2 regions of the Lacrimispora struthionigena genome follow, and region 2 is predicted to be linked to the other one. Evidence: riboswitches for the same ligand, from Rfam matches in the RefSeq annotation. Region 2 holds a riboswitch; the other holds the start of a gene.

Region 1 (14,905 bases), on a different contig from region 2:
GCTTTCCTATATTACTGCGATTATAAAATTTACGGGTCATGTTATCACCTTCCTGTCAATTCCTGAATGGCGGCCATCTCCTGTTTATCCGAAGAGATCAGGACAAGCATATCACCGGCCAGAATCCGGGTGTCCCCTCTGGGCACCATGGTCGAATCCCCACGTAGAATACAGCCCACAATCACTTCCTTTGGAAGATTAATTTCCCACAGCTTTTTACCTACAGCCGGTGAAGTACCGGTAATAGGAACCTCTGCAATATTGACCCGCCCTTCCCCAATGGGAATTAATGTTGTTATTTTATCTACAAAAGCCTGTTGTTCAATAATACCGGTAATTGCAGTAATAGCACAGACAACACTGTCGATTCCCATCTTATAAAAAAAGTCAGTTTTTTTGGGATCAGTTAAAAGTGCGACCGTCTTTTTGACCTGAAACTTTTTCTTGCACAATTCACAGATAACCAGATTATCTTCGTCTTTTGCAGTCATGGCAATGGCGATATCCGCATCTTGTGCGCTTGCATCTTCTAAAACAAAGGGACGTGTTCCGTCCCCATGAATGACGGTAAGTCTGTCGATTTCAGACAGCTTCACACAATCTTCCAATGTATCATTAATTACGGTTACCTGATATCCTTTATTGATTAACGAAATAGCAAGAGATTTTGCCTTGCTTCTTCCGCCAACCAGCAACACCTTTGTTTTCATTATTCTGCCTCCTGTAATGTATCCTTAAGCATATCGGGTCTGGATAATATTTTATCAATTTCTTTTACAGATAAGACCGCAGGGCATATGGTATCGATGCCAAACTCATGATAAACGTATTCTCTTTCCGGATCATACAGCCTGGCTATAACCCGTTCAATGTGGAATATCTCACGTGCAATCTGAGCCACCAGTATATTTGCGTTATCGTTATTGGTAACAGCGATTACCGTAGTTGCATTGCTTATTTGTGCTTCCAGCAAAATGTCTAAGTCTGTAGCATCTCCATTTAAGGTAAGACCACCAAACGCAGGGGACAATTTTCGAAAGGCCTCTTTGTTTTTGTCAATGATCAGAACGTCATCTCCGTTGTCGGAAAGGGTATTGGCCAGGTTCGCACCTAATCTGCCGCACCCGATGATAATTGTGTAATTCTCATTTTTTTGTTTGTTAAATTGGATTTTCATATTCAACTCCTCCTAATGGCCAGTGCCATCGGTTATACAATCATTCTCATCATAAGCACACCTTCCATTTGAGAAAAATGTGCCATAGCATTCCAGATTCTGCCGTGCAGGCAGATATGTGGGATCCAGTGCCCAGGCTGCCCGAAAGTGCTTCATGGCAGCAGGGTGGTCCCCCGTTTTTTCAAGCAGGATTCCAATCAGATTATGGGGCTGTGGCGCATGAGGGTATGCTCCAATTGCCTGGCAGATCAAGGTTTCACACGTCTGATAGTCCTGCATACTGATCAGATCCCGTATCGTCTCACAGAGGGCTGTAAGAGTTTCTCTATTTTCGTTTAATTCGTTGTTTGTCATTGATGGGAACCTCCTTTGCAGATTTCTTACACGTTTATCCTATCAAAAAAGCTGTGAGCATGTTGTGAGAGAGCAGTATTTTCTGTGAGAAAGCTGTGAGGATGAAAAAAAGACCATTTCCAGGTTACGGAAATAGTCTTATATGAAAAATAAAGTTGTGTTTATACGTCGGAGAGTCGGTATCCCACCCCGATTTCTGTCAGGATATAACGTGGTTTTGCCGGATTCTTTTCAATTTTACGTCTTAGTCCCGCCATCAGTTTTCTGAGAGCCTGAGTGTCAGATCCATATCCAGCCCCGTAGATTTCTTTAATAATATAGTTTGTAGTCAGCACTTTTCCAATATTTCTGAAAAACAAAGAAAGCAGGCTGTATTCCAGGGGGGTGGTATGCAGTTCGCTGTCCTCAAGATACACCATGTGTTTATCCAGATCAATTTTAAGCCCGCCTACACCTAACGTAGTCTGTAACCGGGTGCTTTCTGCTTTGTGCAGATGGCGGATGGCAACCCGGATGCGAGCCATGAGTTCCATGGACGAGAATGGCTTTGTGAGATAATCATCCGCTCCATTGTCCAGTGCAGATGCTTTTTCCTTATCCTGATCCCGGGCGGAGACTACAATTATAGGCATTTCCGACCATTCACGGACCTTTTTAATCACTTCCATCCCATCAAAATCAGGAAGACCAAGGTCAAGAAGCATAAGATCAACCTGCTCCGTAACCAGTGTTGACAGCGCACCCTGTGCTGTCCCTGCAGTGATATAAGAAAAACCTTCCTGTTTCAGTGAATAGCAGATAAAATTACGAATCTGTGAATCATCTTCTACAATCAGGATTAGTTCATTCCGGTTTTGCATGATTGTGTTCCTCCTTTGGCAAGGTGAATATAAATTCAGCACCCATCTGGTCCGTGCGGTTATGACCTTCAATTGTGCCTCCATGAGCCTTTATAATTGCCTCACAGATTGGCAGTCCAAGACCAATACTTCTTTGTGAATCCGCTTTTCCGGCGCGGGTGGTGTAAAACATCTGGAAAATATTGGGTAAATCTGATACTGCTATGCCGCACCCGGAATCAGCGACGGAAAAGGTAGCGAAATTGGTTTCCTGACTCACTGTAATTTTAATCTCTCCAGTTGGCGGTGTATGCTTAATGGCATTATCAAGTAAATTAATCAGCACCTGTTCAATCAATTTTGCATCCATAGGGACAATCAGGACTTCTTCAGGTACATCTACCGTAATTTCGTATTCTGGATAGCGCTTTAAGATATGCCCCACAGCTCCGCCAACAACTTCTTCAGCCGCTTCCAGCTGTTTTGTAATGGTGAGCCGCCCATCCTGCAGCCGGGTCAGACTTAAAATATTTTCAACCAGTGAATGCAGCCAGTCCGCATCTTTATGAATTCCTTCTGCCAGATCATATCTTGGATCCTGTGGTTCGGTCATGTCCATAAGTATCTCTGATGTGCCCATAATACCGGAAAGAGGTGTGCGAAGGTCATGAGAAATAGCCCGCAAAAGATTACTGCGGTAACGTTCCTGGATTGTTTCCTCTCGTGACTCCTGCTGCTGTCTGGCACTTTGAAAACGATCCATGGCAAGCGCCGTGCTTTCAATCATGGAACGAAGCAGACGTTTTTGAGGTTCCCCCATGATAACTGCATGTTCTTTTGGTATTCTAAGAATGCCAAGTATGGATTCTCTGCCATAAATGGGCCAGTCATAAAATTCACTGCCTATGGAATAACCGCTCCTCAGACTTTCTATCTGGTGTTTCACTTCAGCCGTATCGTCCACTTTTCTTCGCACCTGTTCATTGCTGTTTAACTGCTGAATAAAGCTCTGCTCTGGCTGACCGCTTTCGTCAAAGCACAAACAGGCAGCACGGCAATTCATAATACCGCTGATAGTTCCTGTTGTGATACTTGCAATATCGGCTATATCAGCTGCATCCGTTAATCGGTTGGTAAGGTGAAACAGAGCACTTGTTTCTGCTTCTTTCTCCTGTGATTCCAAAGCATTTTGTTTTACTTTCGAAGTAAGGGTGCTTGTGATAATTGCTGTAATTGTCATAATACCAAATGTAATGAAATAAGCTGGATCACTGACTGAAAAAGTATAGTAGGGTACTGTAAAAAAATAGTTAAAAGTAAAGGTAGCCACTACAGCAGCCACAAGTCCGTAAGCATATCCCCTTGTAAAGCGGGCAGTGATTAAAACAGAAAGGAGATAAACAATAACAATGTTTGTTTCAGGAAATCCAATCATTAGAAAAATCCAGCCGATTCCAGTGGCAGCGGCAATGATTACTACTGTTATTAAAATATATTTTATTATTTCTTTAGAACCCTTATTTTTGAAGGATTTCATGATTTTTGCCTCCGTAGCAAAAGAGTGGTGTACAAATTTTTCTTATCAGAGCATACCACATTTAGAAAATGGATTCTACTATTTTTATGCAGTTATTTATAGAATTATATATGATATTCAATGCTAATATAATTCTTTTAGATTGCATGATTATATGCTAAACTGAGAATAAAGAGCGGACTTTATAGAAAACTACTCCCCAACCATAGGTTGAGTTGCCATAATTCAACTTATAGTTCGTTTATATCACCGGCAAAAGGTGTAAAGTTCGAGAGGAAAGGAGCACTGCGATGAATCAGGTTGAAATTGGAAAATTTATTGCTAAATGTCGTAAGGAGAAAAAATTGACTCAGGCACAGTTAGCAGAAAAGTTTAATATTTACCTGGGTTGTATCGTTCCCAATTATTATATCAGGGAGAAAGGGAATTAATGGAGGCCTGATATCAGTAAGTATCTTTATCATTCCATATCTATTTATATTGAGAAGCCTTATAAAAGTTAATGCTATTTTTTCAGTTGGTGCAATTATGGCAATTATTTCGACAGCGTACTTATGGCTCTTATTTGTGATTTTCAATCGCTTAAGAGAAAGAAAATTAGTTGCTGGAGGAATAACTTTTTTGTTATCCATTCCATTCATGTTAATTATAAATATAATATTATCAAGAATGATATCTGAACCTTTAATTGATATATGGGATTTCCTGTCAGCATTCATATTATTGATCTTTGCATTCACGTTCTTTGTTTGTGATTATGCTAAAAATAAAGGATTGGTAAAGTAATAAAAAAGGAACACTTCTGTGACGCAAGGTAATCCCGGTGCTGTGTGCCACGGGATTTCCTGCCGTACTATTGTTATTTATAAAGATTTGGTGAAATAATAGCGCTTTCCCGTTACTGGATAGTTCTCTAATGTAAAGACTTCTTTGTATCCATGTTTTTTATAAAACAGAGGCGCCTGAAAACTAAATGTATCTAAAAATGAATACTTACACCCACGTTCTTTTGCGGTTTCTTCTGCCTGGATTAAAATTTTACTTCCGATCTGCTTTCCACGCAACTCTTTGCTTACCCAGAGATACTTTACAAACAGCCAGTTTCCATGGGTGCTACCGATTAACCCTGCAATTTTTCTGCCTGTTTCATCTGGAAGATAGATACCCAGATCCCTGGGATTCTTGTCTTCAATTCTTTCTAAATTATATTCCAGCAAGCCTTCAAAAATATATTTTTCATCGGTTTCATGAATGGTATCTGTTATCTCAAAAATCATTAACGTTAATCTCCTTTATACTAAGGCGGTTTCATTTTTACTTTATCAGAGCATACCACATTTACAAACAGGATTCTACCGTTTTTCTGCAGTTATTTACAGGAGTGTACTTGACAAGGTCTGAAAAAGAAAGTAAACTTAGTACTATTATTGGACTGGGAATGAAGCTCTCCCTGGATCGTTGGATTCAAACCGCACTTTGCTGATGGCTTCTGTATATTTATGTTAAATATACAGAAGTGGTCAGTTATTTTTTTGTTAAGGAGAAAAATTACAATGCTTTTAGAAAAGTTGAAAAATATAAGGCAGCTTTTTATATTAGGGATATGCGCAGTGGTAATTGGAGCTGTAGTAGGTGCACTTGATGCAGGCTTTGGTAAAATGCTGCTTTTTTTAACCGATGTCCGGGAACACTATTTCTTCCCCCTTATATTATTTTTACCTGTAGCAGGAGTAATCATAGCAAAAGCATATTCTTTGTTCGGAGGAAAATGTGTAAAAGGAATGGGTCTGGTTTTCCAGGTGGGTCATGGAGAGGAAGATGAAATTCCTCTGCGGCTGATCCCTTTTACAGTAGTCGGCACATGGCTGACCCACCTCTTTGGGGGCAGCGCCGGACGTGAAGGTGTGGCGGTACAGATTGGTGCAACAGTATCTCACTGGGTTGGCCGTAAACTGAACATGGTTTCCCATTCAAAGGTATTCCTGGTAACAGGTATGGCGGCAGGATTCTCTGGATTATTTCAGACACCCATTGCCGCGTGTTTCTTTGCACTTGAAGTTTTAATCGCGGGTTCTTTGCAGTATACGGCTTTATTTCCTGCAGTAATTGCAGCTTTTGTGGCCACCTGGGTTTCCGGAAGCCTGGGTCTGGAAAAATTTCATTATAATCTTCAGACACAGATACAGTTGGATCCTGTATTTATTATGAAATTAATTTTATCAGGAATTATGTTTGGTTTAGTGGGGGCAATGTTTGCCCATGGATTAAAACTGGTGAAGGACAAATTAAATAACCGGTTTCAGAGTTCTGTCAGTAAAATAGCCATAGTAGGAACGTTCCTGATGATTTTACTGATTGTGTCAGGAATGGGACGGTATTCCGGTCTTGGTACAAACCTGATTTCAGCAAGCTTTCATGGTGATAAGATATACCAGTGGGACTGGGTTTTAAAACTTGTTTTAACAATAATTACATTGGCAGCGGGATTTCAGGGAGGAGAAGTTACCCCTTTGTTTTCCATTGGATCAACTCTTGGTGCTGCTCTGGCGGTGATACTTGGCCTGCCCGTTGAATTTGCTGCAGCATTGGGATATACGGCAGTTTTCGGCAGTGCTACCAATACGCTTTTGGCTCCTGTTTTTATAGGAGCAGAGGTTTTTGGATACTCTTATGTGCCGTATTTTTTCCTGGTATGCTGCGTGGCTTATGTCTTTAACGATAACAAGTCCATCTATTCTGCTCAAAAAAATCTACAGGATATGCTATAGACCATATAGAGAAACAGGCTGACTTCATTTCTTCGAAGTCAGCCTGTTTCTGTTATTGTTCTGTTATTGGCTCCGTTTTTATCTTGACACTTTCTTGATACCGATCATGATGAATTGACACATTCTTGACATCTTTTCTGATATCATTATGATTGCAAATAACAAAAAAAAGGAGTTGAGAGTAATGGGAATCGTACTGGTAATATCAGGCTGTATTGGTCTGGCTTTGCTGATTTACTTATTCTATATTTTATTTCGAGGTGAGAATTTATGAAGATGATAATCCTTCAGGACATTTTATACGTTTCTCTTCTTATTGGATTGTCCATCCCACTGGGCATTTATATATATAAGGTGATGACCGGTCAGAACGTATTTCTGACCCGAATGCTCGCACCTGTGGAATATGGAATCTATAAGCTCATGGGAGTGAAAAGCGACGAAGAAATGGGGGCAAAGAGATATGCTCTTTCTGTCCTTGTATTCAGTGGAATCGGCTTTGTCTTCCTCTGGCTGATGCAGATGTTCCAGGGCGTACTGCCGTTTCATGAGGCAGGAATAAAGGGCACAAGCTGGCATCTGGCTTTTAACACGGCTGCAAGCTTTGTATCCAATACCAACTGGCAGGCGTATTCCGGTGAAACAGGTATGACTTATTTCACCCAGTTTACAGGGCTCACCGTTCAGAATTTTGTCTCAGCGGCAACGGGGATCGCGGTAGTATTTGCCCTGATCAGAGGTTTTGTTGGAAAAGAGAAAAAGACAATCGGAAGTTTTTGGGTGGATCTGACCAGAACTACGCTCTATGTACTGCTTCCATTGTCCATGATTCTTGCCATTGTGCTGGTTTCACAGGGCGTGGTTCAGACCTTTGGACCTTACAAAGAGGTTGCCATGCTGGAAAACGGGGCGGTCCAGACCATTCCCCTGGGACCGGCGGCAAGCCAGATTGCCATTAAACAGCTTGGAACAAACGGCGGCGGATTTTTTGGAGCCAATTCGGCATTTCCCCTTGAGAATCCCACGGCATTATCAAACCTTCTTCAGGTGCTGTCCATTCTTCTGATTCCTGCATCGCTTTGCGTGTCTTTTGGAAAAGCGGTAAAGGACAGCAGCCAGGGAAGAGTCCTCTATTTTGTCATGCTGTTTTTCTTTGCTGCTTCCCTGATTGCGGTAACAGCCAGTGAGCAGTTTACCGCTCCATACTTTGTGGGAGCAGCAGCTTCTGCCAGCATGGAAGGAAAAGAGGTAATTCATGGAGCAGGAGCCTCATCCTTATGGGCGGTGGCGACTACTGCAGCTTCAAATGGTTCAGTAAACTCCATGCACGACAGCTTCACGCCCCTTGGCGGGATGGTATTAATGTTTCTGATGCAGCTGGGAGAAATTGTTTTTGGAGGTGTGGGCAGCGGTCTTTATGGAATGCTGGCATTTGTTCTTCTCACCGTATTTATTGCAGGACTGATGGTGGGCAGGACCCCGGAATACTTAGGAAAAAAGGTGGAGCCTTATGATATGAAAATGGTTTGTCTGCTTGTGCTCGTCCCGCCTCTGGTCACACTGATTGGTACCGCAGCAGCAGTTTCCATGCCTGCGGCCTCGTCGTGGCTGACCAATTCAGGTGCTCATGGTTTTTCTGAGATTTTATATGCCTTCACTTCAATGGGAAATAACAATGGCAGCGCTTTTGCCGGCTTTGACGCGAATACTGTTTTTACCAATTTAACCGGTGGTATTATCATGCTGCTTGCCCGTTTTATACCCATGACTGCTGCGATTTACCTCGCCGGTAATATGGCTGGTAAGAAAACAGTTGCTGGCGGTGAGGGAACATTATCAACCAGTGACACCATGTTTGCAGGGCTTTTAATCGGAGTAATCTTTATCATCGGAGCGCTGAGCTTTTTACCGGCTTTAGCTCTGGGACCGATTGCCGATTATTTTACGATGTAACAGAGTGAGGTGACCAATATGGAAAAGAAAAGTGTAAATAAAAATATTTTTGCGGATGCGCTGAAACAGTCCTTTGTGAAGCTGGCTCCCGGCATACAAGTGAAAAATCCCGTTATGCTGGTAGTCTATATGGGCGCGATTCTCACATCAGTTCTTTATATTCTGTCGTTTATGGGAGTCAAAGATGAGAACGGAGGCTATATCCTGGCCATATCGCTGATTTTGTGGTTTACCGTTTTATTCGCCAATTTTGCAGAAGCCATTGCAGAAGGGCGGGGGCGGGCACAGGCCGATACTCTTCGTAAAGCGCGTAAGGATGTGAGGGCGAGAAAGCTTAAATCCCCAGGCAATACAGATGAATTTACAGAAGTACTGTCTGCTGATCTAAAAAAAGGGGATATCGTATATGTAAAAGCGGGAGAGCAGATTCCCATGGATGGGGAAGTAATCGATGGTGCTGCATCTGTGGATGAAAGTGCAATTACCGGTGAATCGGCTCCTGTTATCCGTGAATCAGGCGGTGACAGAAGCGCGGTGACAGGAGGAACCACACTGGTATCTGACTGGCTTGTAATTGAGGTCACAGCGGAAGCAGGAGAGAGCTTTCTTGATAAGATGATTGCCATGGTAGAGGGGGCTTCCAGAAAAAAAACACCCAATGAGATCGCACTGCAGATCTTGCTGGTGACTTTAACCATTATATTTCTGGTGGTAACAGCGGCTCTTTTGCCCTTTTCAGGATTTGCAAGCCTTCAGGCCGGCAGGGGTTCGGCTATTTCCATCACAAATGTGATTGCCCTTCTGGTCTGTCTTGCCCCCACAACCATTGGTGCGCTGTTGTCCTCCATCGGTATCGCCGGTATGAGCCGGTTAAATCAGGCAAATGTACTGGCAATGAGCGGCCGGGCGATTGAAGCCGCAGGCGACGTGGATGTACTTTTGCTGGATAAGACCGGAACAATCACTTTGGGAAACCGTCAGGCAAGTGAATTTATTCCGGTAAATGGTGTGACGGAACACGAACTGGCAGACGCAGCCCAGCTTTCTTCTCTTGCTGATGAAACGGCAGAGGGGCGAAGCATTGTGGTTCTGGCTAAGGAGAGGTTTGGAATACGTGGGAGAGAGCTTTCCCGGCTGAATGCAGAATTTGTGGAATTTACAGCGAAAACCAGGATGAGCGGCATTGACTATCAGGGAACACAGATCCGGAAAGGTGCGGCAGAATCAGTAAAGGCATTTGTGACAGAACAGGGCGGCATCTATCCGGAGGAATGCCAGCAGATTGTGAAACGTGTTGCAGGTGCAGGAGGAACCCCCCTTGTAGTTGCAAAAAACAGCCAGGTGATGGGTGTTATCTATCTGAAGGATATTGTAAAAAATGGTGTAAAGGAACGTTTTGAAGATTTACGTAAAATGGGTATCAGAACAATCATGATTACCGGCGATAATCCCATGACTGCCGCGGCAATCGCCGCTGAAGCAGGAGTGGATGATTTTCTTGCAGAGGCAACACCGGAAACAAAGCTGGAACTCATCCGTGACTATCAGTTAAAAGGGCATCTGGTAGCCATGACCGGTGACGGAACCAACGATGCTCCGGCCCTGGCACAGGCTGACGTGGCTGTGGCAATGAATTCCGGCACACAGGCGGCAAAGGAAGCAGGCAACATGGTGGATCTGGACTCCAGTCCAACAAAGCTGATTGATATTGTACGGATAGGCAAACAGCTGCTAATGACAAGAGGTTCTCTGACCACGTTCAGTGTAGCAAATGATGTGGCGAAATATTTTGCCATAATTCCTGTTTTATTCTTCGGGATCTACCCCCAGCTGGCTGCCTTAAACTTTATGGGCCTGACCAGTTCAAAGACTGCCATTCTTTCAGCCATTATTTATAACGCGCTGATTATTATAGCGCTCATCCCACTGGCACTGAAAGGTGTGAAATACCGTGAACTGCCTGCAGGGAAGCTGTTGAAAAGAAACATGCTGATTTATGGCCTGGGCGGAATTACAGCACCGTTTATTGCTATAAAACTGATTGATATGCTGCTGACTGCCGGGAAAATTGTGTGAGGTGAAACGATGATGGGAAAAACAAATCTATTAAGACCCGCTTTTATCTGTTTCTGTGTAATGACAGTATTGTGCGGAATACTTTATACAGCAGCCATTACAGGAATTGCACAGATTATATTTCCAAAACAGGCAAACGGAAGTATGATTACAGTTACATTAAAGGATGGTTCGAAAAAGGAGTACGGATCTGAACTGATAGCCCAGGAATTTACAAAACCGGAATATTTACTAGGAAGACCTATGGGTACATCCAACTTATCGCCTGTAGGGCAAGAGCAAAAAGATCTGGTGGAGGAACGGATTGACTGGTGGCATTCCATTGATCCGGAAAATACAGCAAAAATACCAATGGATCTGGTAACAGCTTCGGGAAGTGGTGTAGATCCCCATATTTCGCCAGAAGCCGCACAGTATCAGGCCTCACGGATTGCCAGGGAACGAAATATAAGTGAGGAAGCTGTGAAAGAATTAATTGAAAAATATACGACAGAACCATTTTTTGGTATCTGGGGTGAGCCGGCTGTTAATGTCCTGAAAGTAAATTTAGCCCTTGATGGATTACTGTAATCAAAGTGATTCAGCTTGTTTATTATAGAGAACAATGGTGTTATAATAGGAGGGAGGTGAGAAATAATGGAAATAGAGGAAGCGCGTCCGGATCCCGATGCCATTTTAGATGAAATCAGGGCACATCAGGAAAAGGATTGTGGGAAGCTGAAAATTTTTTTCGGCTATGCGGCAGGAGTAGGCAAAACCTATGCCATGCTTGACGATGCACAGGAACAGTATCGGTGTGGTAAGAACGTACTGGTTGGCTATATTGAACCACATACACGCCCGGATACCATGCAGTTTTTGCAGGGGCTGCCTGCAATGCCTCCCAGAAAGATATTATACCGCAATATAGAGCTTCAGGAATTTGATCTGGACGAAGCGTTAAGACGCAGACCGGAGCTGATTCTGGTAGATGAACTTGCCCATACAAATGCGGAAGGTGTCAGAAACAGGAAACGATTTCAGGATATAGAGGAGCTTTTGAATGCAGGAATTGACGTTTATACCACGGTCAATGTTCAGCACATGGAAAGTCTGAATGATGTGATTGAGGATATAACAAAGGTAAGGGTAAAAGAAACGGTCCCTGACTATATCTTTGAGCGTGCCGAAATGATAAAGCTTGTTGATATCGAACCACAGGAGCTGCTCCGGCGCTTTGAGGAAGGTAAGATCTACAGACCTGATCAGGCACAGACTGCCATGCTCAATTTCTTCTCCCTTGCCAACTTAAAACTGCTGCGTGAAATTGCAATGCGAAAAGCAGCTGACAGAATCAGCAATGAAAATCAGAATGAACGGCGGTTATCTCAAAAACTGGCCAATACCAAGATGCTGGTCTGCATCGGCCGTCTCCCTCCTCAGCAAGATGTATCAGGTGGACGGCGCGGGCGGCAGATGCGTTTCATGCACATTGGGTGGCTCTCTATGTTGAGCGTATAGACAACAATGATCTGACGAAAGAGCAGCAAAAGACAATCCGTACAAACCTGGATCTGGCTGAAAAACTGGGCGCGGAAATTGTTACTCTTTCTGGTCATGATATTGCGGAATCGGTCTCCGAGTACGCAAAGCTGTCGGGAATCACCAACATAGTCGTAGGAAAAAGCCGGAATAAAAAATCCATCAGGAATCTATTTGAATTGGACTTTGAAGATAAGCTGATTTCACTTCTGCCCAATATTGAGATATACATTATACCTGGCAGCACAATCCGCCGGAATTATAAAAAGCCCCGCAAAACAATCCCCATTAAAAAATTCAACTTTACCTGGCTGGATTTTACTAAGACTATGGGCCTTTTAACGGCTGCCACTGTTCTGGGTCTGGGGCTTCGAAGGCTGGATATTGGTGATCAGAATATTATAATGGCTTATATTCTCTCAGTTCTGATCATTTCAAGGGTTACCACAGGGCATGTGTACGGAGTGATTGGGTCGGTAATAAGCGTATTGGCGTTTAATTTCTTTTTCACAGAACCCTACTTCACTTTTAACACCATACAGGCTGGATATTCCGTTACATTTCTCATCATGCTGCTGGCTGCCCTGATTACAACTACTCTGACGGTGAGGATTAAGACACAGGCAAGTCTGGCAGTACAAAGGGAACGCCGTACGGAGGTTCTTTATGAAATCAACAAAAAGCTTCTTATAACAAGAGGACTTGAACATATCGTTGCCCTGACAAATGAATACATTGTTAATTTGTTTGGTCGTTCCGTTGTATTTTTTGCTGCTGACCCGGAACAGGGAGACGATGGAAGTATGATGCAGGGACCGGATGATGTAGATGGCTCTGTACTTAACTCAGCAGATGAAAAGGCTGTGGCTCACTGGGTTTTTCTTAATCAGAAACGGGCCGGAGCTGGAACGGATACACTTATGGGAGCCTCTGCATTTTATATGCCGGTTATTTCTCAGGGAAAGGTGCTTGCCGTTTTAGGTATTTCCTGTTTAAAAGGCACATTGGATCACAATACCCGGCTGTTTCTGCGCATGATAGCCTCTCAGGTTGCCATGTCCCTGGAACGCCAGCACCTGTCAGATGAACAGAGGAGTATCATAGTCGAGGCAGAAAAAGAAAAAATGCGGAGCAATCTTCTGCGGGCAATCGCACATGATCTTCGTACACCGCTTGCCGGGATTCTTGGTGCCAGCTCTGCCATTCGTGAAAATAAGAATACTCTTGATGAGAAAACCTGTGAGAAGCTGAATGGAGATATTCAGGAGGAGGCACAGTGGCTCCTGCGTATGGTGGAAAATCTTCTGTCTGTAACCCGTATTAATGAGAGTGCCTCCAAAGTAACAAAAAGTCCCGAAGCCGCTGAAGAAGTGATCGCTGAAGCAGTTGGACGGATTAAAAAGAGATTCCCCCAGCGTAAAATAATTGTCAGCGTGCCGGATGATTTGCTGGAAGTTCCTATGGATGGTACCCTGATTGCACAGGTACTCATTAATTTACTGGAAAATGCCATTAAACATTCCACGGATGACTCTTTTGTAGAAGTCATTTTAAAAAAGACAGGAGAGTATGCCCTGTTTCAGGTGCTTGACCATGGGAAAGGAATCGCAGATGAGGATTATCCTTATCTTTTTACAAGTTATGTACCAAACGGAAACAAAAGCTCTGATTCCTCCAGGGGTATGGGAATCGGTCTTTCTATCTGCATGACGATTATTAAGGCACATAACGGTACGATGGAAGCGAATAACCGGTTAGAGGGAGGCGCAGTCTTCCAATTCTCTTTGCCGCTGGAAGGAAGTGAATAGAATGGATATTAAACCAATGGTTCTGGTTATAGAGGATGAAAATGCCATCTGCAACTTTATCACAGCAATCTTAAATTCCAACGGGTATCGGGTCGCAAAATCAAACACCGGTAAGACAGGGCTTTCTATGGCAGTTTCTTATAATCCTGATGTGATTCTGCTTGATTTAGGGCTTCCGGATATGGACGGTGTGGAAGTGTTAAAGGGCATCAGGGAATGGGGCAGAATACCCGTGGTCGTAGTTTCTGCCCGGGGTCATGAAAGAGAGAAAGTAGAAGTACTTGATTTAGGTGCAGACGATTATATCGTAAAACCATTTGGAACATCGGAACTGCTTGCACGCATACGGACAGCGCTTCGGCACAGCCCACAAAGCATGGGCGGGGAATCAAATGGAACAGAAAAGATAACCATTGGTGATCTTGAAATTGATTTCGGAAAACGGCTGGTTCTTCTTGACGGAAATATGGTTCATCTGACGCCGGTAGAGTATAAAATCCTTGCTTTGCTGTCAAAAAACCCAGGAAAAGTGCTTACCCATGATTATATTATTAAGGAGATATGGGGAGCTTATGCCGATGACAGCCATACTCTGCGTGTTAATATGGCGAATATCCGGAGAAAAATTGAATCAAATCCGGGATTTCCTAAATATATTTTAACGGAAATGGGAGTAGGATACCGAATGGCAGAGGAAGTAAATTAAAACAGGACAGGAGTGTGGTAAATATGAAACGACTGATTTTAGTAACATCCCCTCCGGCAAGCGGAAAAACATATATATCCAAACAGCTTGCCAGGAATTTACAGCACGTGGTTTATCTTGATAAAGATACTCTGATTGTTTTATCCAAGCAGATATTTGTGGTAGC
Region 2 (14,905 bases):
ATCCTGTGGTAATTTGCAGGCAGAAAGCAGCTGCGAGTACCCCGGAGAATTTAACGGAATACGGACATCCATGGAGACGATTGCTTTTCGCCTGAGAGAGACCATGAATCGTATTAATGCGTCAGCAGATGAGGTGACTGAGGGAGCAGGTCAGGTTTGGGATGGAGCGCAGGAACTTGCAAAACGGTCCTCTGAACAGGCAGGTGCCATAGAGGAACTGCAGACTGCCATGGATGGTGTTTTCCGGCAATCGGTTAAAAATGCGGAGTATGTAAAGAAGGCTTCCGCTTATGTAACTGAATCCGGAATAAAAGTGGATGAAGGTAATTTACATATGCACAATTTAAATCAGGCCATGGAAGAGGTGGATCTGACATCCAGAAAAATCACCCGAATTACAAAGCTGATTGAAGATATTGCGTTCCAGACCAATATACTTGCTTTGAATGCTGCGGTGGAAGCGGGGCGTGCAGGGGCAGCAGGAAAAGGGTTCGCAGTCGTTGCAGGCGAGGTTCGTAACCTGGCTGCAAAATCAGCAGATGCGGCAAAGGAAACCAAAGGGCTGGTGGAACAATCGGTAAATGCAGTTTCAAAAGGCAGACTTCTGGCTGAAAATACCGACCGGATCTTAAAGGAAATTGCAGGACAGGCAGGAATGACAGAAGAAGTAATCAGGGAGATAGAAGCCTCATCTATGGATCAGGTACAGGTAATGGAACAGATCAGTCAGAGCCTTTTAACCGTGTCAGAAGTTGTTCAATCCAATATGGAGACAGCAAGGGAAAGCTCACTCTCCAGTGAACGGCTGGCAGGCCAGGCGCAGGCTCTTCAGACAGAGGTGTCTCATTTTCGTGTAAATGATAAAGAAAAACAGATTGAATCAGACCAGTAAGAAGTCTGATTCAATCTGTTTTTTCTATTAAATATAGAGATCGACTGCAGAATAAGAAAACCGTTCCGTCAGAGTTCTGCCCCCTGGAGCAAAAAGCAGTTCAATACTCCCGGTAGTTCCAGTTTTTAAACTGTCTGTAAAACGGTCAATAAGAACATTATATTTTTCGTAATAAGAAAGCTCTTTTGCATTGGTTGCATATTGGGGAACATTAAAAAACTGGTCCCAATGAATTTTCTCGGAATAAGAACCTCCTTTATTGCTATATTGGCTGTAAAAATCACTTTTTGCCCGTTCAGCCCCCTTTTGAAATGACGCTTTTATATCGTCGCTGTCCTGATATTGATCCAGGGTATAACCATAGATGCTGTTCACAGCATCAAGATCCAATGACCGCTTGGCACCTGGTACGTTGTAACTGGCGGCAGCGTTGGCCAGGTTCTCATTAAGTCGGTTTAAGTATTGATTCATATAGACATGAGCCGTATTTTTTATAAGGGCTGACATATCTGTCCCAATACCCGTTTTTTTTATTAAGGAATCGGTCTTCATTGTCTGAAGTGCCAGATCCAGGCCAATCCGTATTTCGTCATCCGGAAACTGATTCATTTCAATAGAATTGTACTGCTGGGAACTTTCTGCTGCAAAGATTCCTGCGACAGCAAGATCACGGAGAGAATAGGTGCTGTTTATGTTACGAGGATTGTCTGGAGTACTTAATTCAACGTTTTGGGTTGAAGCATAGTCCCGGAGTCTGGCAGCCATATAGGAATCATCTGTTCTCAGCCATTCCTCGTCCGGATTTTTAATATCAGAGTAATCGCCGCCATTTTTTAAAATGTCTTCATACTCTGAAACGCGTTTGTCAATTCCTGACAGCATGCTTTGATACATCTTTTCCTTTTCATCACTGGAACCAAAGGATTCATAAAAGCTGCCAACAGCATCGGAGTATGAGCTGGCAAGTGTTTCTTTTGATTTCTGATAGATATTTTCCAGTTGAGCCAGATTTTGTTCCTGTTCAGTTCCGGTAAAGGAATTTTGTATGTAATCTTTTAAATAGGCATATCTTGAAGTCAGGTAATCCACCTTGTTATTTAGTTTATCTGCGTTGTGCAGCCCGGTTTCCATATTACTTAAATCATTTTTTAAACCAAACCAGTCTATATCCTTTGTTTTTTCTGCTTTAGACAGAAATTGGGCGTAGTTTTTCAATTCGTCAGCAGTTACATCATCTCTTATAACAAGACGAATCGGTGTATCCGAATTGTTGATTATGGTTCCGTCCACGATCTTTACATCCGTGCGGTATTGCTTCATATATTGTTTAAGCAGTGCGTCTTCCTTGGTGTAAGAGTCCTTCTCGGATGGTGCTTCATAAATGAGTCTGCTCAGAGATTCATCTCTACCAGCAATCGTATAGGAAGGAATTTCTAATTTACGCATTTGGTTTCCATTGTAAAAGCCTGATATTCTCATATATCCCCCTTTTTTACTTTTGTATGGTTATCTTGTTTTATAATAAAAAAACTCCCTACCTTTAATTTTTGAACTATTAATAGAAACAATTCAAAAGCTAAGGTAAGGAGTTATCTTCACTTATAATATAAAAAGAGTTTTAACACATTTTAATTTACGGTATTGATATGATAGCCCCCCCAGACCATAACTTTTGGTTACAACGTCATTTTCTCATATACCCATATCTCGTAGTTTATAGTAAATTATAAACTATGCTGCAGTCTGTGTCAAATAGGTTCCTCTATGCCTCTGTCTTCCAGAAGCCGTGAAGATTACATAACGCATATGCCGCTTTAGGAGAGTCTCCTTCTTCCAAAGTGAAGTGGGCGATTGGTTGGCAATCAGGTGTTAAATGAATTCTCATCATACATCCAGCGTTTGTCTCAAGCATAATACAGGTAATGCTGTGTTCTGCTGTCATAGGGTGCAGCACGCTTCCCACTGAGATGGTGACGTGAAGGCCATTTGTCTCCAGTACAGGTGCATGCTTTTCCGCAGCCCCATCGGAAGTATTGGGTTCTAAGACCTCAAAGGGTTTTAAACTGTCCGGAATGGCTGCATTGGGTGTTCCAAGAATTGCTTCCAGTATGACGTTTCGATTCTTATCGGTAAAAAATAACGGTTTTTGTATCATTGTATTCCTCCTGTCATAAAATCTTCTTTTTTGCCTCATACTAATAAAAAAGAAAAGAGGTGCAGGTATGAGTGCTGATGCAGAATTACTTAATTTCATTTATCAGAATTCCCAAATGGGAGTGGAAACATTACACCAACTTTTACCAATGACGGATAATGAGGATTTTAAAAAGCAGCTTCATGCACAATTAAAGGAATATACCGGAATTCATGAAGAGGCAAAGGAGCTGTTAAATAAAAATGGGTGCCAGGAAAAAGAAATAGGGCAGATTCAAAAGATCATGACCTATTTAGCCATTGATATGAAGACCATGACTGACAAAAGTGCTTCCCATATGGCTGAGATGCTGATACTTGGCAGTGTTCGCGGTATTATTGATTGTATCAAGAGAATCCGTCAGTATGAGGGAGAAGCTGAAAAAGAGATAGTGGAATTAATGAATCGGCTGTTAAAATTTGAAGAGAATAACGTGGAACAGCTGAAGGCTTCTCTTTAGTCTGTGATAACAAATGCTGCACATAAAAACACGGAAAGAAATCCGGTTTTTATGTGCAGCATTTGTTATCTATTGGTTTTTCGCAAGCAAAACTTTATAAGACCGGTCAATGAGAAAGGCACCAAGTGGGGCAGTGACCAGAATTGATAAAACCGCCACAGTTAAAACAATATCTCCACAGGAAAGTCCCATGGCCAGAGGGAGTCCGCCTATTGCAGCCTGTACAGTTGCTTTTGGCATATATGCGAATGCAGTAAAAATCCGCTCTTTTTTGTTTAACGGTGTTTTTATCAGGCAGAGAAATACACCGGCCATACGAAATACAATCACACAAAAGATCAGAATTACGGCCATTAATCCAGCTTTAAGCGCATATTGTATATTTACGGTCGCTCCAACCAGAACAAATAGAAGAACCTCAGCAGCAACCCAGAGCTTAGAGAACTTCAGGGAAAGACGCCTGGATAACTCGTATTTTTTCTGCCTGAGTACAGCACCCAGTGCCATAACTGCAAGAAGACCAGAGAATCCGATGTTTCCCTTCAAATGATGCTCCGACGCCACAAGAAGGAAAGAGATGGATAGAATCAGTAAGACCTTTACGCTGTCTCTTAAGTGAATACGGGTAAAGAATGAAGACAGAATTATACCGGCAGCGGCACCGCTTATAAGACCAAATACAATCGAGGTGGGAATGGTAAGGAAATCGGACGGAGTGATGGCCTTCCCACCAGCAAGTCCGGTAAAGGCGGTGAATAATACGATTACGTAAACATCATCAACGGAAGCGCCTGCCATAATAATCTGTGGAATGCTTTTTGTGGTTCCGTAACCTGTCTCTATCAGCTTTAGCATTCTAGGGACAACAACTGCGGGTGAAACTGCAGCCACTACGGTACCCATGATAGCTGCTTCAAGCCTCGTGATACCGAGAAACATAGGGGCTAAAATGATCATTGCCGCAATCTCGCAGCTTGCAGGTATAAAACACATTAAAACGGCAGGGCGGCCCACTTTTTTCAAATCTTTCATATCCAGATTTAAACCTGCTCTGGTCAGTATAATAATCAGTGCAACCTGGCGAAGCTCCGTAGATATGCCTAAGAGAGAGGAATCCAGAAGCCGGAGGGCATAAGGACCCAGTATCATTCCAGTCAAAATCATTCCCAGAAGACTTGGAAGTTTTAACTTTTCAAAGAGAGAACCAAGAGTCATTCCTATAAGAAATACAAGTGCAAGTGATAATAACATACATTTTCTCCTTCTGTACAGTCGAATAAAAAAGCTGATGCGTCTGCGAGTTTTCATCACAGAAGTCATCAGCTTATTAAGCGGTTTAAGGTTTTACCTTAGGGAGAACTTCATTCCCTGCTTTCGTATTATATTACAATATGATTAATTTTACAATTAATTTTTGACTTTTTTACTGGCTGCGTAATGGGCAGGATACCATTTCTGGAACCATTTGGTAAAGCAGCCCAGCAGGAAAGGAAGTGCCGTGTTTATGACACTTAAAGATGCTATATGATCTGAAATAAGAAATAAATAAGTCCACAAAGGAGTAACCAGATACAGGATCCCCCAGCAAGCCGTTAAAATCCGGTTGGTTTTTATGAAAAGAGGATTCTTTAAAGCAGATTTTCCTCCATATTCATTCATGGAATAGTATGCGGTCAGGGGAATTTCTAAAAATACAGTTACAAACCACATGAGCCCGAATAAGAGATAGGATACGGGCACTAAAGCCACGGGAGAAAAACCTGATATGGCCAGTACTCCAAGAAATGCCGTCGTAAATCCTGAAAATACTTCAAATACAGTGGGCTGATACCGGAAAAAGAAGATAGGTATGGCTGTGCTGATCAAAATAGAAAGAATTCCCCCCAGGACTGGTTGTGTAATACCGATAAACCAAAGAGGAAACCATGGCAGCAGCATAAGAGTCATGTTGCTTTTCTTTTCTGGAACAACCTGTTGTACCTCGGTTTTTGATGAAGAACCCAGATAATCATCCCAGTGAAGCATCAGCTGAAAATCGCCATCAACCTGATAGAGATGTTTCATTAATGCAGCCTGGCCGTCAATCTCGCCTTTTGCAATGCTCATCCATACAGAAAGAGGAGTTGATATTCTGGTGGTAAAAGGCTGAAAGTCCTGGGTTAAAACCTTACAGCCGTCTTTTCCCATGATCAACTGGGCTGTTTTATCTTCATCGGTATAATGCATTTCCAAAACAAGGTCTTTTCCGTTCCAGGAATCCTTTCGGTAGAGTGCGGCCATCTGTCTGGTAAACGTAATGGCTGGATGGGATTTTTCCTGTACTCTGTTCTGATCCGGTGGATCGATTCCCCAGCTGGCATCTGCCATACGTTCAAATACATCTCTTGGAAAAAGAAACTGAGAAAGCAGATTTCGGGTTTCTTTGGTGATACTGCCTTCTGCAAACTCTCTGCCTGCGGCACGTACATACTCTAAATACTCCTCTGTACGATTTTTTAATTCAGGTACACTAAAAAGCTCTCCCTGGCCGCAGTATATAGATTCATAACTACTTTTACCCAGGTGATGAGAAAACTGCGCGTCAATGGCATCGTAATTGCCTTCTGCTGTATAAAAACCGCAGGTTGAGATTAATACATAACGCTTATCTGACATATCATACCGGGAGGGGTGGGCGCCGCTGTGATTGCCATTTTTCATGAAAGGTAAGACCATAGGCAGCTGCCTGTCCAGCAACGCCTTTAACTGGGAAGGAAGTCCAAAGTAATAAAGAGGAAAGCTGTATATTAAAACATCAGCAGATAGAATTTTTTCTATAACGACTGTCATGTCATCCGAAATGCAGCATTTTCCAGGGGTCTTCTTCCAACATTGAAAGCAGCCGATACATGGTTTGATATCCAGCTTTGAAACTGTCAGGGTTTCAGTCTGTATCGTTGATGTTTCCTTCATTCCCTGAAGGAATGCTTCTGTCAGTTTCAGGGAATTGCTTTTAGCACCTTTGGGACTTCCATTGATAATCAGGACATTCATTCCAGTTCCTCCAGTTTTTTTATGGACCGTTTGGCCCAGTCTATACACATTTTAATATAGCAGTAACCAAAATCTGCAGAAAGTTCCCAGTATAGTTTTTGTTCCGGTTCTACAAGATTACCATACTGTCCGATGCTGCCAGGAATTTGCTGCATTTCACTTTGATATTGACTGCAGTCGTTAATAAAATCAGACAGCATATCAATGCATTCTTTTGGGGGTCTGCAGCCGGAAAAGAAAATTTTCATTAAAAAAGCATTTTTGCTGCCCTTGGATAATTCGTCATTCTCCTGGGACAGCCAGTGTAAAAATTCATCTTTTCCTTTTGGTGTTATGGAATATAATTTCTTGCTGGGCTTTTCTGTCTGGATTATGATTTCGCAGGAGACAAACTCCTTCTTTTCCAGTTTATTAAGCTCCAAGTAGATCTGGCTGGTCTGTGCATACCAGAAAAACCGGACAGATGAACCAAATGCCTTGGCCAGATCGTATCCGGTCATGCTTTGATAAGATAAAAAACCTAATATGCTGTGGCTTAGGGACATAATGTATCTCCTTTTATATTATAATTTTATAATATGATAATATTAGAATATAGTCAAGATATAAGCTGTTAATATTTTTTATTTTTTTCCAAAAATTTTAAAAACTTGTCTTGACAATTGGAGTAAAATCTTGTAAAATTACTGATGTTGCAGGAGAATAAGCCCAGATAGCTCAGTTGGTAGAGCAGAGGACTGAAAATCCTCGTGTCGCTGGTTCGATTCCGGCTTTGGGCACTGTGCTTTTGAAGCACATTTGAAATATATTTCTGAAATCCTTGCGGGTGTAGTTCAATGGTAGAACACTAGCCTTCCAAGCTAGATACGTGGGTTCGATTCCCATCACCCGCTTCTTACAAAAAACAGGAAACTTCAATTTGAGGTTTCCTGTTTTTGCGTTATTGAAAGCAGACCATGATCAAATCAGTTTAGATTAGTTAAAAATATATCGTAACCTACCATCTATTTTCTAACTCCTGTCAATTCAGAACCTTATAATCGTTAAGAACATATCGAAGTATTCATTTTTCTACCTTTTAATTGAATTTAATAGAAAAAATTTAATCAAAGCAGATAGCGGTATTTGATTGATTCAGATATAAAAGACAGATAATATATTTAAAAGTTTTAACAAGCAAGTTAATATGTATTGTTAAATAATAATCGTTAAAAGATAAATAAATATCAATAAAATGTGAAAAAAATAATTAAATTGACAGTTATAAAATTAAGCCTATAATGATTATACATGAGTATGGGCAACAACAGGCCAAATAAAGATATAAGAATGAAAGCGAGGAAAAGCATATGAAGGATGTTACACTTCAGGATACATATCAATTATTTATAGGTGGAGAGTGGAAGTCTGCTTCCGACGGAAAAACATTTACCGTTACCTGTCCAGCAGACGGCAGAGTACTGGCGCAGTGTGCAGAAGCGACAAGGGAAGATGTAGATGATGCGGTAAAGGCTGCCTGGAAGGCTTTTGAAACATGGAAGAATGTTCCGGTTAACCAGAGAGCAGCTATCTTAAATAAAATTGCGGATATTATTGATGCGAACAAAGAGCATCTGGCTATGGTTGAAACATTAGACAATGGAAAACCAATCAGAGAGACTTTGAATGTGGATATACCCCTGGCTGCCCAGCACTTCCGCTATTTTGCCGGCTGTATTATGGCAGAGGAGGGAAGCGCCAGCATATTGGGAGATAATATGCTAAGTCTTATTTTAAAAGAGCCCATTGGCGTGGTCGGTCAGATTGTTCCCTGGAACTTCCCGTTTTTAATGGCAGCCTGGAAGCTGGCACCTGTTCTTGCAAGCGGCTGCTGTACTGTATTTAAGACCTCCAGCACAACTCCTTTAAGTGTATTTGAGCTGGCAAGACTGATTCAGGATGTGATTCCGGCAGGTGTCTTTAACGTGATCTCAGGCGGCGGCTCCAGATCAGGACAGTATATGCTGGAGCATCCTGGTTTCAGAAAACTGGCTTTCACAGGATCTACCGATGTGGGAAGAAATGTAGCCCTGGCTGCGGCTGAAAAGCTGATTCCTGCAACCCTGGAGCTGGGCGGTAAGTCAGCCAATATATTCTTTAATGACTGTGACTGGGAGATGGCAATGGATGGTGTGCAGCTTGGGATCTTATTTAATCAGGGTCAGGTATGCTGCGCAGGTTCCAGAGTTTTTGTACAGGAGGATATTTACGACCGTTTTGTAAAGGAAGCTGTGGAGCGGTTTAACAAAGTGAAAGTAGGACTTCCATGGGAAGAAGACACCCAGATGGGCAGCCAGATCAATAAAGGGCATTTACAAAAAATATTAGGGTACGTTGAGATTGGTAAAGAAGAAGGTGCCAAGGTACTGTGCGGTGGTGAGGCATTTACAGAAGATGGTCTTGAGAACGGTGCATTTCTCCGTCCCACTCTTCTTGGAGATGTGACCAATGATATGAGAGTGGCTAAAGAAGAAATCTTCGGACCGGTTGCATGCATTATCAAATTTAAAACGGAAGATGAAGTAATTGCCATGGCCAATGACAGTGAATTCGGACTGGGCGGAGCTGTATGGACCAGAGATATCAACCGTGCAATACGCGTGGCAAGAGCTGTGGAAACAGGACGTATGTGGGTGAATACCTACAATGCAATCCCGGAGGGAGCTCCATTCGGCGGATATAAGACTTCCGGTGTCGGACGTGAAACTCATAAAGTAATGCTGGAGCATTATACCCAGACAAAGAATATTATGATTAATTTAAGTGAAGCGCCTTCTGGCTTTTATCCCGTTAAATAATAATTTTCAATAAACCAGTTATGCCGTGTACAGTTTTTTATTGCTGTACACGGCATTTTTTTGTGCCTGTATATCAGGAATGAAACAAAAAAATGGAAAAGGAATCGGGAGATTTTTGACTTAATAAAACAAAGTGTGCCAAAATGATACATTTGAATTGGTAACTCTATCTAAAACCAATAAAATAACCAAAATAAATGTGTAAAATAACCAATAAAAACGCTGAAAATGATAAAAATTAGTTAATGTGCACAAAAATCCATTGCATTGCAGGTATGCAAATGATATACTGAATTCATAAAAGAACTACATAAATCTACAAAAAACGACAACAAAATAAGCATAAAATTGAATGATGAAGCAATTGGCAGCAACACAGCAGATCGGAGGAACATGCAGAAATCGACAGAAAACCAGCTGATACATATCCTGGAGACAGAGCTGGTAAAAGCATTGGGGTGTACAGAGCCTATCGCAATTGCATATGCAAGTGCAACGGCAAAGAAATATCTGGGAGCAATTCCTGAAAAAATAACAGTCTCCTGCAGTGGGAACATGATTAAGAATGCGAAAGCAGTGGTGGTACCCATGACCGGTGGCATGAAGGGAATTGAAGCAGCGGCAGTAGTGGGGGCAGCAGGTGGAGCTCCGGATAAGGGACTAGAAGTATTGACATCAGTCAGGGAGGCGGATTTACAGATTGCAAACCGGCTGCTTCAGAAAAAAATATGCCGGGTTGAATTGTTAGATACCACGGAGAAGCTTCACTTAATTGTAATTATGACACAGGGCTCAAATGAGGTTAAGGTGGAACTGAAAAAAACACATCTGGGGATAACTGGAATTGAGAAAAACAAGCAGGTTCTTTTTGAAGAAAAGGAAGGCGGGGAAGAAGAACAGGTAGATTACAGCTGTCTGAATATGGATTCCATATTTGAATTTACAGAACAGGTAGACTTAATAAAAGTGAGGAGGCTGATTGCTGAACAAATTGAATGTAATACCAACATTGCTCAGGCGGGGCTGTCAAGCAGCTATGGAGCAGAGATTGGAAAAACACTTTTATCCGTTTATGGGGATGATGTAAAAATCAGGGCAAAAGCAGTGGCTGCGGCCGGTTCGGATGCCCGAATGAACGGCTGCGAGCTTCCGGTAGTCATTAATTCCGGCAGCGGTAATCAGGGTATGACAGTATCCCTTCCGGTGATTGAGTATGCAAAAACACTGAGAAGCAAAGAAGACGAACTGTACCGGGCGCTGGTGCTCAGCAATCTGATTGCTATTTATCAGAAATACCGTATGGGCAGACTGTCTGCTTATTGCGGAGCGGTAAGTGCGGCAGCGGGTGCAGGTGCCGGAATTACTTACTTAATGGGAGGTCAGAGGGAACAGATTGAAAACACCATTATCAATACTCTGGCCAACACATCTGGAATTGTATGTGATGGTGCAAGCGCTTCCTGTGCAGCAAAGATTGCTTCCAGTGTAGATGCAGCAATTATGGGCAGCTATTTATCTATGAATGGTCACGTTTTTCTGCCGGGAGACGGGATTGTAAAGGAAGATATCCAAAAGACAGTGGATGGGGTAATAACACTGGCAAGGGAAGGGATGAAGGAGACAGACGAGGTCATTTTAAACATTATGGTTCAGAGTTAAGACAATAACTCAGATAAGGAAAGGAAGGTAGTTTCAGTTATGAAAAAGGGGTTTATCAGGTATTCATTGGCAATGATGGCACTTGCGGGGTTACTTTCAGGCTGTGCACAGGGGAATGGACAGAGTTCAGAAGGAGCAAATAATACTTCCGGGGCTAAAACGGAAGGGACCAGCCAGGCAGGCGGAGAAGGAACGGTCAAGATTGCAGTAGCCGGTCCGATGACTGGAGATAATTCAGAATATGGAATTGGCTTTACCAATGCAGCCAAATTAATGGCGGATCAGTGGAACGCTCAGGGAGGGGTTTTGGGCAAACAGATTGAAATCGTACCTTATGATGATAAGAATACATCAGAGGAAGCAACCACCATCGCGCAGAAAATTGTATCTGATGGAGATATCAGCGGCGTAATCGGCCATTTCTCATCCGGAGTATGTATGACTGCAGCGCCTATTTACCAGGAAAATAAGATTATTGAGATTTCACCGTCTGCTTCTCACCCGGATTATTCTAAGATCGGTAATTATATTTTCAGAAATAATACAGTCATATCAAAAGAAGGTGCGGCTTCTGTGGATATTGCTGTTCATGATTTGAAAAAGAAAAATATCGGTATTATATCCATTATGACTGACTGGGGAACCAATACATCCGGAATTATCAAAGATCTGATTACCGGATTAAATGATCCCAATGTAAAAGTGGTAGCCCATGAGGAAGTAATGGAAGGATCTGATGATTATACACCGGCAATTACAAAGCTGAATGAAGCAGGGGCGGATGTGGTAATCTGCTGTGGAATGTATAATCTGGTAGCGCCGGTTGCCAAACAGTATAAAAATATTAATCCGGATATTTCCATTGTTGGATTTTCCAACGCTTACAGCCAGCAGCTGATTCAGCTGGGAGGGCAAGCAGTGGAAGGTGTATGTTTTCCGGTTATTTTCTTCTCAGAATCGGATGATACAGATGTAAAGGCTTATGTTGATGAGTATAAAAAAGTCTATGGAAATTCACCCTCTGCCCTGACCTCGCAGGCCTATGATTCTGTGGGAATTCTTCTCACTGCCATGAAGGAAGCAGGTACCACGGATTCGGAAAAAGTGAGAGACAAGTTAAATGAGATCACCTACAAAGGAGTAACCGGAAACATTAAGTTCGATGAACAGGGTGATGTTGATAAGCAGTTTAACAAAGTTACAATTAAAGATGGGAAATTTGTCAAGATGAACTAGATTAAGCGGCGGGAATGGCCAGGCGCTGTTCCCGCAGAAAGGTGAAGCCATGATTGCACAACAGATATTTAACGGACTGGCTTTGGGAATGGGATATGCCCTGATTGCGGTAGGATATTCCCTGGTGTTTGGTATACTCCGGCTGGTCAATTTTTCTCACGGTTCCGTCTATGCTTTCGGGGCTCAGATGGCAATGGTTTTCATTGGTCTCCGGTTTGGCGTAATTCCTGGCTTAATCGCCAGTATGGTTCTTACGGGCGTCCTTGGAGTAGCAATTGATAAGCTTGCTCTGGAGCCTTTAAGAAAAAAGAAATCTATACCCATTGCATCTTTAATTACAACCATTGGAATCTCCAATATTGTAACAAATCTTCTGATTGTAGCATTTGGAAGTGAAAAACGGGCGTTCCCGCCCCTGTTTGATTTCGGAACTCTCCAGATTGGGAAAATTGTAGTTTCCTCCACACAGATTGGCATGTTTGTGGTATCCCTGATTCTCATGCTGCTTCTGGTTGGAATTGTATTTTATACAAAAATAGGGCTGGCAATGAGAGCAGCGGAACAGAATCCCAAAGCAGCAAACTTAATGGGAATTAACGTTAACTTTGTTATCTCATTTACTTTTTTCTTAAGCGGAATATCCGCATCCATCGCAGGTTCTCTGGTAGGCAGCTATTATCAGATTGTTTACCCGAATATGGGATTTATGGCAGGCTTAAAAGCATTTGCTGCGGCTGTGCTTGGCGGTATTGGAAGTCTGCCCGGTGCAATTATCGGCGGGCTGATAGTGGGCGTGTCTGAGTCTATGGCAGCCACTGTTTTAGGATCCACCTATCGGGATTCCATGGCATTTATCATATTAATTATTGTTCTGATCGTCAGACCCAATGGGTTGTTCGGAAAGAAAGGGATCACGAAGGTATAAAGTATGACAAATACAAGAATGGAAAAACACAGCTTTTTATATCAGTTTGAAAGCTTTATAAGCAAGAATCAAAAGCTGTTTCTTATTTTGCTGGCCGCATTTCTCTGTCTGCTGCCAAAAGGCGTAAACAACCAGTATTTTCTGACAGTTATTGTAAAGATGGCAGTCTATGCCATGTTCGGTCTTGGACTTAATATACTTACCGGCTATACCGGTCTGGTATCCCTGGGACATGCAGGGTTTGTTGCAATTGGAGCCTATACGGCTTCACTTTGTGCAGTCAAACTTGGCTTAAGCTTCTTTCCTTCCATGCTCCTTGGTATGGTAGCGGCAGGACTTGTGGGAATTATACTGGGACTTCCGACTCTCCGGCTTACTGGAACCTATCTTTCCATTGTTACATTGGGGTTTGGTGAAATTATAAAAATGATTGCGATGAACTGGTCTCCTGTAACCAACGGAACACTGGGTGTGAAAAATATTCCAAAGCCTGCTGTTTTCGGCATGAAGCTTACCATTGCAAATCACGGTCTGTACTATCTGGTTATAATCATTCTGGTGGTCTGCACTGTCTTCTGCCTGGTTCTTGTTAAATCAAAAACAGGTAGGGCGCTGCAGGCAATAAAGGGAGACGAGCTTGCCAGTGTAATGATGGGAATTAATGTTACCTACTATAAAATCCTGGCATTTGTACTGTCAGCCTGCATTTGCGCCGCTGCTGGTGCTCTGTATGCCACTCTCATCGGATATGTAGATCCTAATACCTTTAACTTTGACGTATCCACGCTGATTCTTTCCATTGTGATTCTGGGCGGAATGGGAACAATACGGGGAATGTTTCTGGGAGCAGCCATTTTAATTGCTCTTCCGGAGGCGTCCAGGTTTTTAATGGTTTATCGTTTTGTTTTATACGGCGTGATTCTGGTGGTAATGATGCGATTCAGACCTCAGGGAATTCTTGGCTGGAAATCCCAGCTTCCATATAAATTATCCAGGCAGGTCATAGAACGGCTTAAAATGGCGGAGACAGAGGAGGCGGGAGACAATGGCTGACAATGCATATTTATCCGTGAAAGGAATTACCAAAAGATTCGGCGGTATTGTTGCGGTGGAGCAGGTAAGCTTTGAGATAAATAAAGGGGAAGTAGTTTCGATTATCGGCCCCAACGGTGCAGGAAAAACCACAGTTTTTAATATGCTGACGGGTGTGTACCAGGTTGACGAAGGAACCATTGTATTTAACGGAGAAGAGATACAGAATAAAAAACCCAAACATATTGTTATGGCAGGGATGTCCCGGACCTTCCAGAATATCCGGCTGTTTCAGGATATGAGGGTAATCGAAAACGTACTGATCGGGGCACATATAAAGACTTCTTACAGTTTTCTTGATTCCACCTTCCGTACGGCGAGATACCGCAAGGAAGAGGATGAAAAGGTGTTGCAGGCCATTGAACTTCTTAAATTTGTGGGACTGGAACACAGAAAAGATGACTATGCCTCCAATCTGCCTTATGGAGACCAGAGAAAGCTGGAAATTGCCAGGGCAATTGCTACTGGTGCAGGGCTGCTTCTGTTAGATGAACCTGCAGCGGGAATGAATCCAAAAGAATCAGAGGAGCTGATGCTTTTTATCCGGTCCTTAAAGCAGAAGGGATATACCGTACTC

What was found. A riboswitch is a leader RNA that binds a small molecule or an ion and turns the genes downstream of it on or off. The one in region 2 is predicted to bind fluoride.
Region 1: linked by a shared signal. The riboswitch ahead of ACOAOT_RS06050 (chloride channel protein) and the one ahead of ACOAOT_RS20210 (cation:proton antiporter) in region 2 are both predicted to bind fluoride.

Annotation. Positions count from the first base shown of each region.
Region 1 is NZ_JBMBWP010000001.1:1,327,663-1,342,567, forward strand. Features, by position in the region: gene ACOAOT_RS06010 (TrkH family potassium uptake protein) at 1-40, opposite strand, end outside; gene ACOAOT_RS06015 (potassium channel family protein) at 45-710, opposite strand; gene ACOAOT_RS06020 (potassium channel family protein) at 710-1,177, opposite strand; gene ACOAOT_RS06025 (hypothetical protein) at 1,190-1,531, opposite strand; gene ACOAOT_RS06030 (response regulator) at 1,693-2,391, opposite strand; gene ACOAOT_RS06035 (DUF4118 domain-containing protein) at 2,375-3,907, opposite strand; gene ACOAOT_RS06040 (hypothetical protein) at 4,267-4,626, opposite strand; gene ACOAOT_RS06045 (GNAT family N-acetyltransferase) at 4,771-5,184, opposite strand; fluoride riboswitch at 5,333-5,406, shown strand; gene ACOAOT_RS06050 (chloride channel protein) at 5,461-6,675, shown strand; gene kdpA (potassium-transporting ATPase subunit KdpA) at 6,946-8,628, shown strand; gene kdpB (potassium-transporting ATPase subunit KdpB) at 8,647-10,704, shown strand; gene kdpC (potassium-transporting ATPase subunit KdpC) at 10,714-11,274, shown strand; gene ACOAOT_RS06070 (histidine kinase) at 11,341-12,204, shown strand; gene ACOAOT_RS06075 (DUF4118 domain-containing protein) at 12,180-14,033, shown strand; gene ACOAOT_RS06080 (response regulator) at 14,035-14,739, shown strand; gene ACOAOT_RS06085 (P-loop nucleotide/nucleoside kinase family protein) at 14,763-14,905, shown strand, end outside.
Region 2 is NZ_JBMBWP010000002.1:2,390,540-2,405,444, reverse strand. Features, by position in the region: gene ACOAOT_RS20230 (methyl-accepting chemotaxis protein) at 1-892, shown strand, start outside; gene ACOAOT_RS20225 (hypothetical protein) at 920-2,371, opposite strand; gene ACOAOT_RS20220 (desulfoferrodoxin family protein) at 2,655-3,047, opposite strand; gene ACOAOT_RS20215 (hypothetical protein) at 3,115-3,546, shown strand; gene ACOAOT_RS20210 (cation:proton antiporter) at 3,616-4,797, opposite strand; fluoride riboswitch at 4,850-4,924, opposite strand; gene ACOAOT_RS20205 (NAD(P)H-dependent oxidoreductase) at 4,954-6,579, opposite strand; gene ACOAOT_RS20200 (PadR family transcriptional regulator) at 6,576-7,124, opposite strand; tRNA gene ACOAOT_RS20195 (tRNA-Phe) at 7,286-7,358, shown strand; tRNA gene ACOAOT_RS20190 (tRNA-Gly) at 7,402-7,472, shown strand; gene ACOAOT_RS20185 (aldehyde dehydrogenase family protein) at 7,929-9,416, shown strand; gene ACOAOT_RS20180 (L-cysteine desulfidase family protein) at 9,810-11,075, shown strand; gene ACOAOT_RS20175 (ABC transporter substrate-binding protein) at 11,115-12,311, shown strand; gene ACOAOT_RS20170 (branched-chain amino acid ABC transporter permease) at 12,361-13,236, shown strand; gene ACOAOT_RS20165 (branched-chain amino acid ABC transporter permease) at 13,240-14,289, shown strand; gene ACOAOT_RS20160 (ABC transporter ATP-binding protein) at 14,282-14,905, shown strand, end outside.